One region of the Pseudarthrobacter leeuwenhoeki genome, then DNA from elsewhere that is predicted to be linked to it. Evidence: riboswitches for the same ligand, from Rfam matches in the RefSeq annotation. Region 1 holds a riboswitch; each other region holds the start of a gene.
What was found. A riboswitch is a leader RNA that binds a small molecule or an ion and turns the genes downstream of it on or off. The one in region 1 is predicted to bind S-adenosylmethionine.
Positions count from the first base shown of each region.

Region 2: another riboswitch for S-adenosylmethionine. It lies ahead of ACZYX4_RS04430 (bifunctional o-acetylhomoserine/o-acetylserine sulfhydrylase); the one in region 1 lies ahead of ACZYX4_RS13685 (DUF1737 domain-containing protein).
Region 3: another riboswitch for S-adenosylmethionine. It lies ahead of ACZYX4_RS03280 (aminotransferase class V-fold PLP-dependent enzyme); the one in region 1 lies ahead of ACZYX4_RS13685 (DUF1737 domain-containing protein).

Region 1 is NZ_JBVAYY010000014.1:43,590-49,452, reverse strand. It holds gene ACZYX4_RS13695 (heparan-alpha-glucosaminide N-acetyltransferase domain-containing protein) at 1-446, shown strand, start outside; gene ACZYX4_RS13690 (hypothetical protein) at 608-1,423, shown strand; SAM riboswitch class IV at 1,514-1,628, shown strand; gene ACZYX4_RS13685 (DUF1737 domain-containing protein) at 1,642-1,950, shown strand; gene ACZYX4_RS13680 (rhodanese-like domain-containing protein) at 1,947-2,378, shown strand; gene ACZYX4_RS13675 (O-succinylhomoserine sulfhydrylase) at 2,379-3,587, shown strand; gene ACZYX4_RS13670 (glutamate--cysteine ligase 2) at 3,613-4,797, opposite strand; gene ACZYX4_RS13665 (UDP-N-acetylglucosamine 1-carboxyvinyltransferase) at 4,865-5,863, opposite strand, start outside.
Region 2 is NZ_JBVAYY010000004.1:38,081-43,943, forward strand. It holds gene ACZYX4_RS04420 (CPBP family intramembrane glutamic endopeptidase) at 1-98, shown strand, start outside; gene ACZYX4_RS04425 (VOC family protein) at 410-1,048, opposite strand; SAM riboswitch class IV at 1,251-1,366, shown strand; gene ACZYX4_RS04430 (bifunctional o-acetylhomoserine/o-acetylserine sulfhydrylase) at 1,431-2,747, shown strand; SAM riboswitch class IV at 2,880-2,995, shown strand; gene metX (homoserine O-acetyltransferase MetX) at 3,007-4,155, shown strand; gene ACZYX4_RS04440 (MFS transporter) at 4,465-5,847, shown strand.
Region 3 is NZ_JBVAYY010000003.1:41,479-47,341, forward strand. It holds gene ACZYX4_RS03275 (class I SAM-dependent methyltransferase) at 46-804, opposite strand; gene ACZYX4_RS03280 (aminotransferase class V-fold PLP-dependent enzyme) at 899-2,365, opposite strand; SAM riboswitch class IV at 2,400-2,513, opposite strand; gene hisN (histidinol-phosphatase) at 2,621-3,433, opposite strand; gene rsgA (ribosome small subunit-dependent GTPase A) at 3,543-4,658, opposite strand; gene aroA (3-phosphoshikimate 1-carboxyvinyltransferase) at 4,642-5,863, opposite strand, start outside.

The DNA of each region.
Region 1 (5,863 bases):
TGGAACTTCTCAACACCATCGGCATCGCCGCGGTGGTCCTGGGCGCCATGCTGATCCTCGCCAACAAAGCACCAGCGGCGCTCATGCCGCTGGCTGCAATGGGCGGAATGACGCTGACCCTGTACTCAGCGCACCTCGTAGTCCTTGCCACGGGCTTCCTCCAGAACCGGACCGTGGTAGCCCTGGCCATCCATACGGTCGTGGCGGCGCTCTTCGCCATCATCTGGAGGAACGTAACGGCAGGCAAGCAGGGCCCTCTGGAACGCCTGGTGTCCAGCGGCGCCAACCGGGCGCGCAAGCGGGTGCTCGAGAATAACGCCCCTGCAGACGCGGCGGCGAACTCCGCTGCAGTCCCTGGCCCCGGGGCTGAGACTGATCCCCAGGACAGCGCACGGGACGGAGTACCCACGTCTGCCGGCGCTGGCGTTCAGCGCGGTCCGCGATAGCTAATATGAGTCTTCTGGTGACAGCACTTATTGCCATTGCAGCGGTGCTGGGTCTTTCGGCGGCTCCGGCCCCAGCCGCGCCTCCTGGCCGGCTGGTGACCAACCCGTGCGAGCGATTGAACGCGGGCGAAGTGCAGTTCCCAACCAACGGAGTGGGCCGGGTGACGTTCGCCACTGCGAAATCGTATGGCGACATAAAAGTCCTCATTACGGGGTGCGTCAGCACTCGTGCAGGGTATATCCAGGAGTGGCAAAGCACGGGTTTCGCGGGCAGATCCGGTTTCGCCCCGCCGGGCAAAATGTGGCAGGACACGCTCTTCTCGCCGTCGGGGTCCTTCTCCTTCACCGAGGCGCTTGGCAGGAAAAATCCTGGAACGGCACTCAAGTACCACACTATTAACCGCAACTCGCGGTGGGGCGGGGAACCCGGTCCGACGTACAACCAGTACTTTGAAGGTCGGGATGGCGGTGCCGACGAAGACCTTTGGTTCTACCTTCGGGAGGGCGACTACGAGCAGGCGGCAGTCATCAACTGGAACCGTGAACCTGATATGCCCACGGTGCAGGGCGCTTCCTTCGCCATCTTCCTGCACGCCGGAAATTCCCCCACCTTTGGATGCATTTCCACCGACCTCCCCACGGTGACCCGGCTCCTTAAGAGTGCAACGCCAGGCGACCGGATCGTTATGGGAGTGGAGCCCGCGGTGTTCGCTCAGGGCACGAAACCCACGAAGGCCCCGCCATCTGACGGTTCAGGGAAGTCGTCAAGCGCCCAGCCCGCCATCCCGCCATCTGACGGTTCAGGGAAGTCGTCAAGCGCCCAGCCCGCCATCCCGCCAGCTGACGGTTCAGGGAAGACGTCAAGCCCCGAGCCCGCTATCACGCAGCCGCCAGCAAGAATTCTGGCCGCTGCGGTAGGCGCTTTCGCGGTCCTGACCGGCGCCTACGTCATCACCAGAAGGCGGAAACGCCATTGAGCAAGCTGGGTGTGGGGAGCTGGCTCACGGTTACCTAGGATGACGCCGGTGGCGGTGCTGGCCGGCGTCGCAGGTGTTAGGTTTTTGGTGAGTAATGAGAACCGGCGCCAAGCCCTGACTGGCCGGTCGGCAACCCTCCTTTCCGCGGCGGGGTGCTTCAGGTGAATACTCGGCATATCGACCATTCGAGCTGCAAGCGTGAAAGAAGGAGATCCGTCATGCCTGACGCGTCCGCCCCCGCTGTCCCCGGGACAGCACCCGCCCCGTCCCCCGCAGTCCCCGGTGCCGCCGGGGAGAAACTGGCGTACCGCCTGTTCACCGGCCCCGATGACCGCGCCTTCTGCGAGCGCGTCTCGGCCGCCCTCGCCGAGGGCTACGTGCTGCACGGCAACCCGTCCGCCACGTTCAACGGCAGCAGCGTCATCGTGGCGCAGGCCGTCGTGCTGCCGGCGGCGATCGCCAGCGCCGATGCCGCCGTCGCCACTGCCGTGGATGATCTCGAGTTCGACGGCGAGGGCCACGCGTGAGCTACGCCGGGGACCTCAGCCCGCTTCAGGCCTGGGCCAAGCTTGAGGATGGCGCCATCCTGGTGGACGTCCGCACCGAGGGTGAATGGGCCCACATCGGCATCCCGGACACCGCTGCCGCGGGCACCAGGCGGAACGACCCGCTTTTCATCCAGTGGAACCTGGCCGGCGGCATCCCCAATGCGCGGTTCATAGAACAGCTGAAGCTGCAACTGGAACAACAGGCCCCCGCGGCCGGAGGCACAGAACTGGTATTCCTCTGCCGTTCGGGCGCGCGGTCCATCGCCGCGGCGATCGCCGCGACGGAGGCGGGATTCACCTCCTACAACGTCCTCGAGGGCTTCGAAGGCGAACCGGACCGCGACGGCGAACGCACCGTCAACGGCTGGAAGAACCGCGGCCTGCCCAGCAAGCTTGGAAAGCACTAGGTGGCCTTCAACCCTGACGCCGCCGGCTGGAGCGCCGACACGCAGGCCGTCCGCGGCGGACTCGACCGCACCGGCTTCCAGGAAACGTCCGAACCGGTCTTCCTGAACTCCGGTTTCGTCTACGAGTCCGCGGCCGCCGCGGAGCGCGCCTTCACCGGCGAAGACGAGCGCTTCGTTTACTCCCGCTTCGGCAACCCCTCGGTGGCCACCTTCCAGGAACGGCTTCGGCTGCTCGAGGGCACCCAGGCCTGCTTTGCCACCGCCTCGGGCATGTCCGCAGTCTTCACTGCCCTCGGCGCCCTGCTGGCCGCCGGCGACCGGGTAGTCGCGGCCCGTTCGCTGTTTGGATCCTGCTTCGTGATCCTCAACGAAATCCTTCCCCGCTGGGGCGTCGAGACGGTCTTTGTGGACGGCCCGGACCTGGAGCAGTGGCGGTCCGCGCTGTCCGAACCGACGACGGCGGTCTTCTTCGAATCGCCGTCGAACCCGATGCAGGAAATCGTGGACATCGCCGCCGTCAGCGAGCTGGCGCACGCCGCCGGGGCGACGGTCGTCGTCGACAACGTCTTTGCCACCCCCCTGCTGCAGCGCTGCGGGGAGTTCGGCGCGGATGTGATCGTGTATTCGGGGACCAAACACATCGACGGCCAGGGCCGGGTGCTCGGCGGCGCGATCCTGGGCACCAAGGAGTTCATCGAGGGCCCGGTCAAGCAGCTCATGCGCCACACCGGCCCGGCACTCTCCGCGTTCAACGCCTGGGTGCTCACCAAGGGTCTGGAAACCATGGCCCTGCGTGTGAACCACTCCTCCACCTCCGCGCTGCGGCTGGCCGAATGGCTTGAGGGGCAGCCCGCGGTCAGATGCGTCAAGTATCCGCTGCTGCCGTCCCACCCGCAGTTCGAACTGGCCGCCCGGCAGATGAAGGCCGGGGGCACCGTGCTGACCTTCGAGCTCTCCCCGTCCCCCGGGCGTTCGGCGAAAGAGGCCGCCTTCGCGCTGCTGGATGCGCTGCGGATCATCGACATCTCCAACAACCTGGGCGATTCGAAGTCGCTCATCACCCACCCCGCTACCACCACGCACCGCGCCATGGGGCCCGAGGGCCGAGCGGCGATCGGGCTCAGTGACGGCGTGGTGCGCCTCTCTGTGGGCCTCGAGGACGTCGAGGACTTGACCCGGGACCTCGGCCAGGCGCTCAAGCAGGTCTAGCGCTGTTCCGGTCCGTGGTGAAGGGTCAGCCGCGGCGGACCCGGCCCAGGGACGAGCTTTGGTCGGCCGGGTCCCCGGTAACGGTTCCCTCCACGGACACGGTGACGGCCCGTTCGACGACGGCGGCCAGCCCGCCTGCGTGGAACGGCTCCCGCTGCAGTTGCGAACCGGTGCCCTCCGCCAGGATCCGGCCGACGCCCGCTCGCACCAGGTCCAGCTCGCCCTGCTCCTGGAGCACCGGGGCCACGAAGTCCACCAGTGCGTGGACCACGTCCGCGGCCGGCGCCGGGGTGAAGGTTCCGAAGTCCAGCAGCTGGCCCCGGAGTCCGCAGTTGCTGGCTTGCCAGGCGGCCATCCGCAGCAGCAGCGTCGGCACCGGGGCGGGATCGACGCCGTCGTTCCATTCCCGGGACGCCGACTCGACGAGCGCGCGCACCAGCACGGCCATCAGGGCTGCGTCCTCGGCCCGCAGGCAGACATCGGCGACCCGGATCTCCACGGTGGGATGATGCCGGCACAGCCGCGCATCGAAGTAGACCATCCCCTCGTCCATCAGGACGCCGCTTTCCACCAGCCGGGTCACCAGCCGCCGGTAGACCGGCAGGCTGCCGAAGATCATGGTGGGACCCGACCCCGGCCAGCGGTTCCACGCCTGGGTGCGGTAGCTTTCGAACCCTGTTTCCGCACCGTTCCAGTAAGGGGAGTTAGCGCTGAGGGCGATCAGAACGGCGAGCTTGTCGCGGATCCGGTCCATCACGGCCACGCCTTCCTCCGGAGACTCCACAAAGGTATGGACATGCAGGCCGCAGGTCAGCTGGTTCCGGACCGTGAGCCCGAAGCGCTGCTCCATGGTCTGATAGCGGGGATTCGGCGTCAGGTGGGTGGCGGAGCCCTGCGGCGAGGTGGCGAGGGCGGCGACGCGGCCGCCATGGACCCGCGCAGCCTGGTCCGCGATGGCCCGGCCCTGCTTGAGTTGCCGGAGCAGTTCGGTGTAGTCCAGGCAGGGACGCGTCCGGGTTTCGATCTGTTCAAGTTTGAGTTCGTAGCTGAAATCGGTGTCAGCGTGGAAGGTCCACCGCGCCGCGTCGGCCGGGCCCGCGTCCTGCCTGGGCGGAACCAGGCTGGGCAGCATGACGTCGGCGAGGGCAAGCAGCATCCCCGTTTCGGGGTCCACTATCAGGAGTTCTTCTTCCACGCCGAAGGTGCGCATGACTCCATTGTGCGACAGGATCCGCCGAAACGCTCGGGGTCCTTGGACCCGGGCGGGTTCAGCTGATTCAGTCTTGGAAGTACTCGATCTTCGCGCCGATGGTGTTGAGCCGCTCGGCCAGGTCCTCGTAGCCGCGCTCGATCACGTAGATGTTGCGCAGTTCCGAGACGCCCCGGGCGGCAAGCATTGCCAGCAGCAGGCAGGCTGCGGGCCGGAGGGCCGGGGGGCAGCCCACTTCGGCCGCACGCCATTTGGTGGGTCCGTTGACGTAGATCCGGTGCGGGTCCAGCAGCTGCACCTGGGCGCCGAGTTTGTTCAGCTCGGTCAGGTAGATCGCCCGGTTGTCGTAGACCCAGTCGTGGATCATTGTCTGGCCCTGGGCATTCGCTGCGATGACCGCGAAGAAGGGCAGGTTGTCGATGTTCAGCCCGGGGAACGGCATGGGGTGGATCTTGTCCTCGGGGGCGCGCAGTTCCGAGGTCCGGGTGGTGACGTCCACCAGCCGGGTGCGCCCGTTCCGGGCCAGATACTCGCCGGACACTTCCAGCCGCTGGCCCATCTGCTCCAGCGTCGCGAGTTCGATTTCCATGAATTCGATCGGGACGCGCCGGATGGTCACTTCCGAGTTCGTGACGATGCCGGCGGTGATCAGGCTCATCGCCTCGATCGGGTCCTCGGAGGGGAAGTATTCGATGTCGGCGTCGACGGCGGGGCTGCCGGTGATCTTCAGGGTGGTGGTGCCCACGCCCTCTATCCCGACGCCGAGCATCTGCAGGTAGAAGCAAAGGTCCTGCACCATGTAGTTGGGGCTGGCGTTGCGGATGACAGTGGTGCCGCTGCGGTGCGCGGCGGCCATGATGGCGTTTTCCGTGACGGTGTCGCCGCGTTCGCTGAGCACGAAGGAGCGGTCGTGTCCGTCCGACGGCGGCGCCTGCACCGCGTAGTAACCGGCCTTGGCGTCGACGCTGAGGCCGAACTGGCGCAGCGCCTGCATATGCGGCTGCACGGTGCGGGTGCCGAGGTCGCAGCCGCCGGCGTAGGGCAGCCGGTATTCACTGGATTCGTC
Region 2 (5,863 bases), on a different contig from region 1:
CCCGCCGGCTGATGCCGCTCGTGATCGCCCACGCCGTGCTGGACATCGTGGCGTTCGTCGGCTTCAGCCTCTTCGGCCGGTCCATCGGCCTCGGCTGAGTCTGCATAAAGCAACGCGACAAAACAACGCGACAAAACAACGCGACAAAACAACGCGACAAAACAACGCGACAAAACAACGCGGGGTCACATCGCGCCCATCCGGGGCCTCCGGACGGGCGCGATGTGACCCCGCGTTGCCCTGCAGTGCGGGACGCCGGGCGGGGCCGCGCACCTCCGGGCCGGGCCGGGCCGTGCACCTCCGGGCGGGGGCGGGGCTGGGGCTGGGGCTTTAAAAAGTATCGGCCGCCATCGGTGGGTGACGTCATTGGCACCCGCTGATGGCGGCCGAAGTGTGGGGCGGTGAAGCGTCAGATCGTAACGGCTCCGGAAGCCGTCTCGAACGTGACGGACAGGATGCCGGGCGTCCCGCGGGGGGCGAGCCAGTTCACGGCCACGTCTTCCAGCGGCTTCTCGACCGGGACGCCGAGCCATTCGGTGACACGCTGCGCCGAACCGGCAATCGTCAGGGCGGACATCTTGACGTTGCTCTCGTAGGCCTTCGACGGGTGGAGGTCCGGATCGCCTTCCCACTTGAGCATGTAGGGGACCTGGGGATCGGAGATGAGTCCGAGGATGCCGATCTGCTTCCAGACCAGCTCACGGCCGTCCGGGAACTTGCGGTTGCCGTTGACGGCGGCGCGGCCGAGCCGCTCCTCGAACGGGGCAAGGTCGTCAACTTCAACGCACCAGCCCATCCAGCCGCCGCCTGCTTCGGAGCGGGCGCGGACGGCCTGGCCGAAGGGGGCCTTGTCGGACGCGGGGTGGTTCAGGACCTCCACGATCTCGACATATTTGTGTCCCGCGAGCGGGATGATCATGTTGCGGGTCCCGAATCTGGGGTGTACTCCGCCCTTCACGGCTTCGACGCCGAGGGCAGACGCAATTCGTTCGGTGGTGGCAGCTAGGCCATCTTGTTCACAGGCGTAAGAGACGTGATCCATGCGCATGCCCTCATCTTGGCACTTTGTGATGCGGCTCTCAGCTTAGGATCTCCTAACCGTGGTGGGATGTCATTTTCGGGGATCCCCGCCGGCACTGATCCGCGTCACCTCGGCGGACGGCAGGGCTTTCCTGTCCCACCGGACGTGAAACTTCATGTTCGTGTCACAAAGGCATCCACAACCGGAACCGGTTCCTAGACTGGTTGCAGGTCATGAGTGCCAGCACACAGCCCCGGCTTGCTGGTCGGCAACCCTCGTCACGCGGTGGGGTGCCCCGGGTGAAGACCTGGCCGACCGGCATCCGCCGGACGGCAAGCGCGGCACCAGTGCAGTCCCGGGCCAACGAGTTCGCGGGATGCCTGGGCCCAGCCCCTTGAGGAGTGTCCCAATGTCCAGTGCCTGGTCCTTTGAAACCCGCCAGATCCACGCCGGCCAGGAGCCGGACAGCGTCACCGGCGCCCGCTCACTGCCGATCTACCAGACGACGTCGTTCGTCTTCCCCAGCGCCGAAAGCGCCGCCAACCGCTTCGCCCTTGCCGAACTGGCTCCCATCTACACCCGGATCGGCAACCCCACCCAGGACGCCGTGGAACAGCGGGTGGCCAGCCTGGAGGGCGGACTCGCGGCCCTGCTGCTGAGCTCCGGCATGGCTGCGGAGACCCTGGCGATCATGAACGTCGCCGAGGCCGGCGACCATGTGGTGGCCAGCCCCAGCCTTTACGGCGGCACGTACAACCTGCTGGCGCACACGCTGAAGAAGTTCGGCATCTCCGTCACCTTCGTCGAGGATCCGGACAACCTGGCCCAGTGGCGTGACGCCGTGCAGCCCAACACCAAGCTGTTCTTCGGCGAAGTGGTCTCCAACCCCCGCCAGGATGTGCTGGACATCGAGGGCATCTCGGAGGTGGCGCACGAGGCCGGTGTCCCGCTGATCGTGGACAACACGCTCTCCACCCCGTACCTGATCCGGCCGATCGAGTGGGGTGCGGACATTGTGGTGCATTCCGCCACCAAGTACCTTGGCGGCCACGGCACCGCGATCGCGGGCGTGATCGTGGATTCCGGCAACTTCGACTTCGGCAGGGACCCGGAGCGTTTCCCCGGCTTCAACACCCCGGACCCCACCTACAACGGCCTGGTCTACGCCCGGGACCTCGGTGCGGACGGTGCCCTCGGTGCCAATCTCTCCTTCATCCTCAAGGCGCGCGTCCAGTTGCTGCGCGACCTCGGCTCCGCGGTGTCCCCGTTCAACGCCTTCCTCATCTCCCAGGGCATCGAGACCCTGAGCCTGCGGATGGAGCGGCACGTCGCCAACGCCATCAAAGTGGCCGAATGGCTCGAGGCCAGGGACGACGTCGAATCGGTCGCCTACGCGGGGCTGCCGTCCAGCCCCTGGTACGAGCGCGGCCGCAAGTACGGCCCGAAGGGGACCGGTGCCGTCGTTTCCTTCAACCTTGCCGGGGGAGCCGAGGCGGGCAAACGCTTCGTCGACGCCCTCGAACTGCACTCGCACGTGGCCAACATCGGCGACGTGCGCTCCCTCGTCATCCACCCGGCGTCGACCACCCACAGCCAGCTCTCCCCGGAACAGCAGACCGCGGCCGGCGTGAATCCCGGCCTGGTCCGGCTCTCCGTGGGCCTGGAGCACATCGACGACATCCTGGCCGACCTCGACGCCGGATTCCGGGCGGCCAAAACCGCCTGAGCACCGCCCGGCGTCCCGGCCCCGGGGCGCCCGGGCCCCGGGGCCCGGGGTTAACTGCGGCAAGACCGGGGTGAGTCTTAAGTTCGTCACAATCTTCGCCACCGGGCCGCCGCATTTCGTACACTCAGTGGAGGTCATGAGTGCCAGTGACAGCCCCGGCTTGCTGGCCGGCAACCCTCCTTTTGCGGCGGGGTGCCCCGGGTGAAGACCTGGCCTGCCGGTCATCTGACGGCGGGCAAGCGCGAAGTTAGGTCCTCACATGAGCATTGCCGTCACCCGCCAGGGTGTGCCTGTAAGCACGACCGCCCACCCCCATGCCCCGGTCCCGGACGGAACGGTCCGGCACCTCCGGATCGGCGACCTCAAGCTCGAATCCGGGGCCCTGCTGCCGGACGCTACCCTCGGCTACGAGACGTGGGGGACCCTCAACCCGGACCGCTCCAATGCGGTGCTGATCGAGCATGCGCTGACGGGTGACACCCACGTCACGCAGGGCGCCAGCGAGGAGCCGGGCTGGTGGGAGCAGCTCGCGGGCCCCGGAGCCCCGGTGGACACGGACAAGTACTTCGTCGTCTCGATCAACATCCTCGGCGGCTGCTACGGCTCGACGGGGCCGTCGTCGGCGGCGCCCGACGGAAAACCCTGGGGCTCACGGTTCCCGCTCGTGACGCTGCGGGACACCACGGAGGCCGAGGCCAGGCTGGCGGATGCCCTGGGCATCCGGAGCTGGTACGCCGTGCTCGGCGGTTCCCTGGGCGGGGCGCGCGCCCTGGAATGGGCCGTCAGCTACCCGGAGCGGGTCCGGCGCTGCGGCGTGATTTCGGTCGGCGCCAGCAGCACCGCCGAGCAGATCGCCTTCGCCCAGGCGCAGACCCTCGCCATCCGGCAGGACCCCAACTTCAAGGGCGGGAACTACTACGGAGGTCCGGAGCCGGAAGCGGGCCTGGCCCTGGCCCGGCGGATCGCGCACATCACCTACCGCTCGGCCGCGGAGCTGGACGGACGCTTCGGCCGGAACGCCCAGGACGCCGAGGCCCCGCTGGAAGCCGGATCCCTCGCCGGGCGCGGCCGCTACCAGGTGGAGAGCTACCTCGACCACCAGGGCAACAAACTGGTCCGCCGCTTCGACGCGAACAGCTACATCGCCATCACCGAAGCGCTCATGAGCCATGACATCAGCCGGGGCCGCGGTGCCCTCGCCGAGGCCCTGGCTCCCGCCACGGCGGAGTTCCTGCTGGCGGCCGTGGACTCGGACCGGCTGTACTTCCCGGCCCAGTCGCATGCCCTCGCCGCTGCCCTGCCCGGCGAAGTTGCCGTGCACACCATCGAGGCACCGATCGGGCACGACGGTTTCCTGACCGAGATCGGCCAGCTGAACAGCCAGCTCCGGCGGTACTTCTTCAGCTAGACCTTCGGCTCGACTTCTGCCGGACCGGCAGCCACCCTGGACCACAGTGGATTGGAACGCACATCCGGACTGGGAGTTTGACCCAGCCTCCGCCGGATCCTGCGCCACATCCCGCGCGAATCTGTGGACGGAAGCACCGGAGAATCAGGCCAGCTGTGCATTTTTGCAGATGCGCTCTGCACTAATGGCCGTTGAGGCCACGGTCGCGAGCGTCCATACTCGTGGGGAATGATGCCCCGTGTCACAAATCACAGGCGTCCACAGCCCAGAGGTCCATAGGGTGTCGACGGAGACACCGAAGGAGTCGAAATGAGTACACAAAACGCCGCCGCCAGGCGCCCGGAAGAGGAAGACGTCAAGACGTCCGGACTCAAGAAGGTAGTAACGGCCTCCATGGCCGGCACCGTCGTCGAATGGTATGAGTTCTTCCTCTACGCCTCGGCCGCCACCCTCGTGTTCGGCAAGACGTTCTTCCCCAACTCCGGCACGGAACTGGACGGCATTATTGCCGCCTTCCTTACCTACGCCGTTGGTTTCGTCGCCCGTCCGATCGGCGGCATCGTCTTTGGCCACTTCGGCGACAAGTTCGGCCGCAAGCAGCTGCTCCAGCTCAGCATCGTCCTGGTCGGTGTCTCCACCTTCCTGATGGGCTGCCTCCCGACCTTCCAGCAGATCGGCTACTGGGCCCCGGCCCTCCTCGTCTTCCTGCGCTTCGCCCAGGGCTTCGCCGTCGGCGGTGAATGGGGCGGAGCCGTCCTCCTCGTCGCCGAGCACAGCCCGAGCAAGTCCCGCGGATTCTGGTCCGCATGGCCGCAGTCCGCCGTTCCGCTGGGCAACCTCCTCGCCACCGGCGTGCTGTTCACCCTGTCCGCCACACTCTCCCCCGCCGACTTCCTCAGCTGGGGCTGGCGCGTTGCCTTCTGGCTCTCCGCCGTCATCGTCCTGGTCGGCTACTACATCCGCACCAAGGTTACCGACGCACCGATCTTCCTCGAGGCACAAAAAGAAGTCACCGTCGAGAAGAAGGGCTACGGCGTCGGCGAAGTGTTCCGCCGCTACCCCCGCGGCGTCTTCACCGCGATGGGCCTGCGCTTCGCGGAGAACATCCTCTACTACCTCGTGGTCACGTTCTCCATCACCTACCTCAAGGTCATCGTCCAGACGGACACCTCCCGCATCCTGCTGCTGCTGCTTGTGGCGCACTTCATCCACTTCGCTGTGATCCCGATGGTCGGCCGCATGTCCGACCACTTCGGCCGCAAACCGGTCTACATGACCGGCGCCATCCTGGGCGGCACCTGGGGCTTCTTCGCCTTCCCGATGATGGACACCAAGAACGACCTCATCATCCTCGCGGCGATCACCATCGGCCTGCTGTTCCACTCGCTCATGTACGCCGGCCAGCCGGCCATCATGGCCGAGATGTTCCCGACCCGGATGCGCTACTCCGGCGTCTCGCTGGGCTACCAGGTCACCTCGATCGTGGCAGGTTCGATGGCCCCGATCATCGCCGTCGCCCTGCTGAGCCAGTTCAAGTCCTCCACCCCGGTCGCCATCTACCTGCTCGGCGCCTGCATGGTAACGATGGTGGCGGTGTTCTTCCTCAAGGAGACCCGCGGCATCTCACTGCACGACGTCGATGCCGCCGATGCCCAGGGCACCGCGGACCTCTTGGCCGCAGGCAAGAAGTAACCGGCAAGAAGTAACA
Region 3 (5,863 bases), on a different contig from region 1:
TGCCCGGGGCAATGCCGACAGTCATGAAGTGCCGCCCCGCCGGAGTCAGGCCAGGACGGCCCGCCAGCTCTGTGTCAGATAGGGGAGCGGGATGACGTCTTCGGGGTGGTGGCCGAGGTGCTCGTGCAGGTACCAGCCGAGGTTGCCCAGGACCTTGGCCCGGATCGTCCCGCTGGCCGCCAGGTAGTAGCTGCGGGACTTCGTCAGCTCCAGAATGTCAGCGGTGCGCACAGGATCCTCCCAGCGGGTGAGGTGGCTCTGAAGCCCCGTGAATTCCGGCCCAAGCGGCGGTGTGAAATCCGGCTTGTGGACATCGCCGGCATGCATGATGCGCGAGAGCCGGTGGACCCACGGAACGGACGTGTCCAGCTGGTTCCAGATCAGCCCCAGCACGCCGTGGGGGCGGAGGATCCGGGCGGTCTCCGTGCTTGCCAGGAGCGGATCGCACCAGTGCCAGGCCTGGGCGACGGTCACGACGTCGAACGCCCCGGCGGGCAGGCCGGTGTGCTCGGCGGTACCCTCGACGGCGGTGACGGCCGGGAGCGTCCGGCGCAACTGGTCCAGCATGTCGGCGGAAGGGTCCACCGCCACCGTGTGCAGACCGCGCGCGAGAAGCAGTGCCGTGAACTTCCCGGTGCCGGCGCCGAGGTCCGCGGCGTCCTTCGCGCCCGGCGGGATCAGCCAGTGCGCCGAATCGGCGGGGTACCCGGGGCGGACGCGCTCGTAGTGTTCCCCGCCGTCCTGGAAACTCTGGCCCAGCTCCTGGCGGCGTTCCTCATGCAGTTTGGGTCCACCGCGTGCCACGTGCGATCTCCTTGGGCAGGTCCGGATGGGTACCTTTCGAATTTACCGCACCCGGCAGCGCCGGGGATTCCCCGCCGGGACCCCCGTGGTGCTCTCAGTCCTGGCTGCAGGGGGCCGCGCCGGCGGTGCCGGGCGTGTTGGGGGCCCAGTGCGGGTAGCTGCGGGTGTCGTTGGACGGCACCCAGCGCCCGGCATCAACGACGTAGTCCCAGCCGAGGCCGGCCCGGCGCAGCTCCTGGAGGGCGGCGAGCAGCCGCTGGGCGTCCTCCAGCCGGGAACCCACGCCGAAACTGGCACGCAGCGAGCCCGAGGGAAGCCCGAGCCGCCGCAGCAGGGGGTGCGCGCAGAAGCGGCCGTCCCGCAGCCCGATGCCGTGTTCGGCTGACAGGTAGGCCGCCACGAGGCCCGCGTCGTAGCCTTCCACCGAGAAATTGACGACGCCGATCGTGCCGGTACCCGCGGTGGTGCCGGGCCCGGTGCCTGCCGGAGAGTCGAAGGACGCACTGTCCGAGAAGATCTGGTGCACCGTCACGCCGTCGATCCGGGCGAGGCCCTCGATGAGGAAGGAGCGGATCGCGTTCTCGTGCGCGTGCCACTGGTCCACGTCCAGGCCGGCGATCACCTGGGTGGCCCGGGCCAGGGTGGCGGCGCCGAGGACGTTGGGGGAACCGCCTTCATGCCGGGCGGGGCCGGTGGTCCAGCTGACACTGTCAATCCGGGCGTCCTGCACGGCTCCGCCGCCGGCCAGGTGCGGGGTACCGGCGTCGAGCCAGTCGGGACGGCCGATCAGGACCCCGGCGCCGAACGGTGCGTAGAGCTTGTGCCCGGAGAAGGCGAGGTAGTCGACGTCGTCCGCGGCGATGTCGATCCGCCGGTGCGGCGCCAGCTGGGCGGCGTCGACGACGATCCTGGCGCCGTAGTCGTGGGCCAGGGCAGCCAGGGCCCGGATCGGCAGGATCTCACCGGTGACGTTGGAGGCGCCGGTCACGGCGAGCAGGCTGACGCCGCCGGGCGCGAGCTCCGCGCGGAGCAGTTCCAGGGTGGCCGCGAGCGTGGCGGCGGCGATGACGCTGCGGTGCGGGACGCGCTGCCACGGCAGCAGGTTGGCATGGTGCTCGATGTCGAGGTACAGCACCTCGCCGGTGTGCCCGCCGCCGGCGGCGGGCAGGCAGCCGGCCAGCAGGTTCAGCGAATCGGTGGTGTTCCGGGTGAAGATCACCGCATCGTCTGGCCGGCCGCCCACGAACTCCCGGACGATGGTGCGGGCGTTCTCATAGACCGAGGTGCTGATCTGCGAGGCGTAGCCGGCGCCGCGGTGGACGCTGGCGTAGAACGGCAGGATCTCATTGAGGTAGGCCGAGACCACGGACAGGGCAGGGGCCGAGGCGCCGTAGTCCAGGTTGGCGTAGCGGACGTGTCCGCCCTGGATCAGTGGTGCCTGGATCTCGGCGCCGGTCACTGCGGCCAGCGGCCGGCGGGCCACGGTGAACCGCGGGTCGGGACGGGCCTGGCTGGAGCCGGTCCGGATTTCAGGGCTGGCGGGAATGGTGGCAGTCGTCATGGGACCTCGCTCGAATAGGACCCCACACGCCGGGGATCCGCGCTTGCCGGGTCCGTTCCGGACCGGCCAGGTCGTCACCCGGGGCACCCCGCCGCGAATGGAGGGTTGCCGGCCAGCAAACCGGGGTTTCGCGCTGGCACTCGTGACCTGCTTCGAGCGTAGGTCATGCCTGCTGCCGCCCAAAAGGCGGGGCAGGAATGTGAAGTGCTTTGTTACGGGACACGGTCCGGGGACTGCGGAACGCCCCGGAGGTGCCTAGAGCAGGTCGTCCAGGTCCGGGTTGAGGCGCTTGAGGACCTCCGAATGCAGGATGGAGTTGGTGGCCAGGGCGTTGCCGCCGAACGGGCCGTCTTCGCCTTCGAGGGAGGTGAAGCGTCCCCCGGCCTCGGTGATGATCGGGACCAGCGCGGCCATGTCGTAGAGGTTCAGTTCGGGCTCGCAGGCGATGTCGACAGCACCTTCGGCCACGAGGCAGTAGGACCAGAAATCGCCGTACGCGCGGGTGCGCCAGACCTTCTCGGTGAGGTCCAGGAACTCGTCGAGGTTGCCGCGCTGCTTCCAGCCGCCCAGGCTGGAATACGACAGGGAGGCGTCCGAGAGCTTGGAGACGTTGGAGACTTTCAGCCGGGTGGCGGCCGCCAGCGAACGGCCCATGTATGCCCCGGCGCCCTTGGCGGCCCACCAGCGCTTGCCCAGCGCCGGCGCGCTCACGACGCCGACAACCGGCTCACCCTCGTCGACGAGGGCAATCAGCGTGGCCCAGACCGGGACGCCGCGGACGAAATTCTTGGTCCCGTCGATCGGGTCGATGATCCAGCGGCGGGAGCCATGGCCGGAACTGCCGAACTCCTCGCCGAGGACGGCGTCGCGCGGACGGGAGCGGGACAGCTGGCCGCGGATGGCCTCCTCGACCGATTTGTCGGCGTCGGTCACCGGCGTCAGGTCCGGCTTCGTCTCAATCCGAAGGTCGAGTGCCTTGAAGCGGCTCATGGTCTGGGAATCTACGGAATCTGCCAGTACATGGGCAAGGCGCAGGTCATCGTTGTAGCTCGAAGCGGGTTGACTCATGGTTCCAAACTACCGCCAAAGCGGGCTGCGGGGCGGGAGGCCACGTGGCTGCGCCGCAGGAGCGGGCCCGGCGCGGGCCGGCTGAGGGCCGGACAGCCCCCCTCCCGGACTAGGAGACGGTGCCCAGTTCCTTGACGTCCTGGGCTTCCATCCGCGGGTCGGTCCCCAGCAGGCGGCGGAGTGAGGTGAGCCGGGCGGGGCCGGACTCACCCGCATGGCCGGCGGCCACCCAGGCGTCCACGCCGCAGTTCACGGCGCTGGAATCGTGCTTGCAGCCCCGCTCGCAGCCGTCGGTGCCGGGCTCAAGATCGGGGAAGGACCGCAGGATCCGGTCGGGGTCCACATGGGCCAGGCCGAAGGATCGGATGCCGGGGGTGTCGATGATCCAGCTTCCCGGCGGCGCATCATTGACCTTGAGGGCCAGCGCGGAGGAGGAGGTGTGGCGGCCGCGCCCGGTCACGGCGTTGACGCCGCCGGTGGCGCGCTCGGCGCCGGTCAGGGCGTTGACCATGGTGGACTTGCCGACGCCGGAGTGGCCCAGCATGACGGTGACCTTCCCGTCGAGGTGGGCGCGCAGCTGGGAGACTGCGTCCTTGTCCAGACGGGCCGAGAGCCCGTCATCCGAGCGGGCATCGATGCCGGACGCGGCGGAGTCCGCCGTCCTGGAGATGATCACCGGGAAGGCAAGGTGCTGGTAGTTGGAGAGGAGTTCCGCGGGATCCTTGACGTCGGCCTTGGTGACGAGCAGCAACGGTTCGATTCCGGCGTCGTACGCGGCCACGAGGGCGCGGTCGATGAACCCGGTCCGGGGCTCCGGATTGGCGGCCGCCACCACGATCACCAGCGTGTCGGCATTGGCGACGACGGCGCGCTCGATCGGGTCGGTGTCGTCGGCGCTGCGCCGCAGCAGCGTCCTGCGGTCCTGGATCTTGACCAGCCGTGCCAGGGTGTCCGGTTCGCCGCTGACGTCCCCGACGAGGGAGACGAAGTCGCCGGCGACGACGGGGTTGCGGCGCAGTTCCCGGGCCCGGGCGGCGATGATCTTGCGTTCTTCCGGGGTGCCCTCGGCGACGACGGCGGTGTAGCGTCCGCGGTCAACGGTGATGATCCGCCCCGTGACGGCGTCGTCGTAGGCGGGCCGGTCCTTGGTGCGGGGGCGCGTGCCCTTCTTGTTGGGGCGGATCCGGACGTCGGATTCGTCCCAGGAGTCAGTGCTGCGTGCCACGGGCGGTGTCCTTCTCTGCCGGGGCCGGGCCTGCGGCGGAGACCTCTGCGGGGGCTGCGCTGCCGGCGGTGCCCTGGGCGAGCATGGACTCCCACAGCTGCGGGAAGCCGGGCATGGTCTTGGCGGTGGTCGCAATGTCCTCGACCTCGATGCCGGGAACGGCCAGGCCCAGAACGGCGCCGGCCGTGGCCATGCGGTGGTCGGCGTAGCTGTGGACAACACCGCCGTGCAGCGGTGCGGGCCGGATGATGAGGCCGTCGGAGGTTTCCTCGGCGTCGCCGCCCAGTCGGTTGATCTCGGCGACGAGAGCGGCCAGCCGGTCTGTTTCGTGACCGCGGAGGTGGGCGATGCCGCTCAGCTGCGAGGGGCCGCTGGCCAGGGCGCAGAGCGCGGCCACCGTGGGGGCGAGTTCGCTGGTCTTGTCGAAGTCCGCGCCCTTGATTTCCGGGCCGCCGGTGACGGTCAGGGTGCCGTCTGTGAGCGTCACCGATGCCCCCATCGTGGTGAGGATGCTGCGCCACAGATCGCCGACCTGCGTCGTCCGGGCCGGCCAGTTGGGGATGCGGATGGTCCCGCGGGTGGCCAGGGCCGCCGCAAGGAAGGGGCCCGCATTGGAGAGGTCCTGTTCGATCCTGAGGTCAAAGGCGCGGATCGGCCCGGGGGAGACGATCCAGTGGTTCGGTCGGGAATCGTCCACGGACACCCCGGCTCCGCGGAGCACGGCGACGGTCATGTTGATGTGGTCCAGACTGGGGACGGGCTTCCCGGCGAGGTCCCTGCTCCGGTGCTCGAGGTGCAGTCCCTCCGTGAAGCGGGCTCCGGTCAGGAGCAGCGCGGACACGAACTGCGAGGAAGCGCTGGCGTCGATGACGAGGTGGCCGCCCCGCACTTCGCCGGTGCCGTCGACGGCGAACGGCAGCGCGGAGGCGGGGCCGCCGTCGGGTGCGGTGACGGCGACGCCCAGCCCGGTGAGCGCCTCGATGATCGGCCCCATGGGGCGATTGCGCGCGTGCGGGTCGCCGTCGAACAGTGTCACTCCCCGGCGCAGGGCCGCCACGGGCGGAACGAACCGCATGACCGTCCCGGCCAGTCCGCAGTCGATGCCGGTCCGGGCCCCGGCGGCGTCCGGGCTGATGGGCGTGATGGCCAGGTCGGGACCGAAATCGCCGTCCCCCGGAACTTCCGTGATGGTGGCCCCGAGCTGC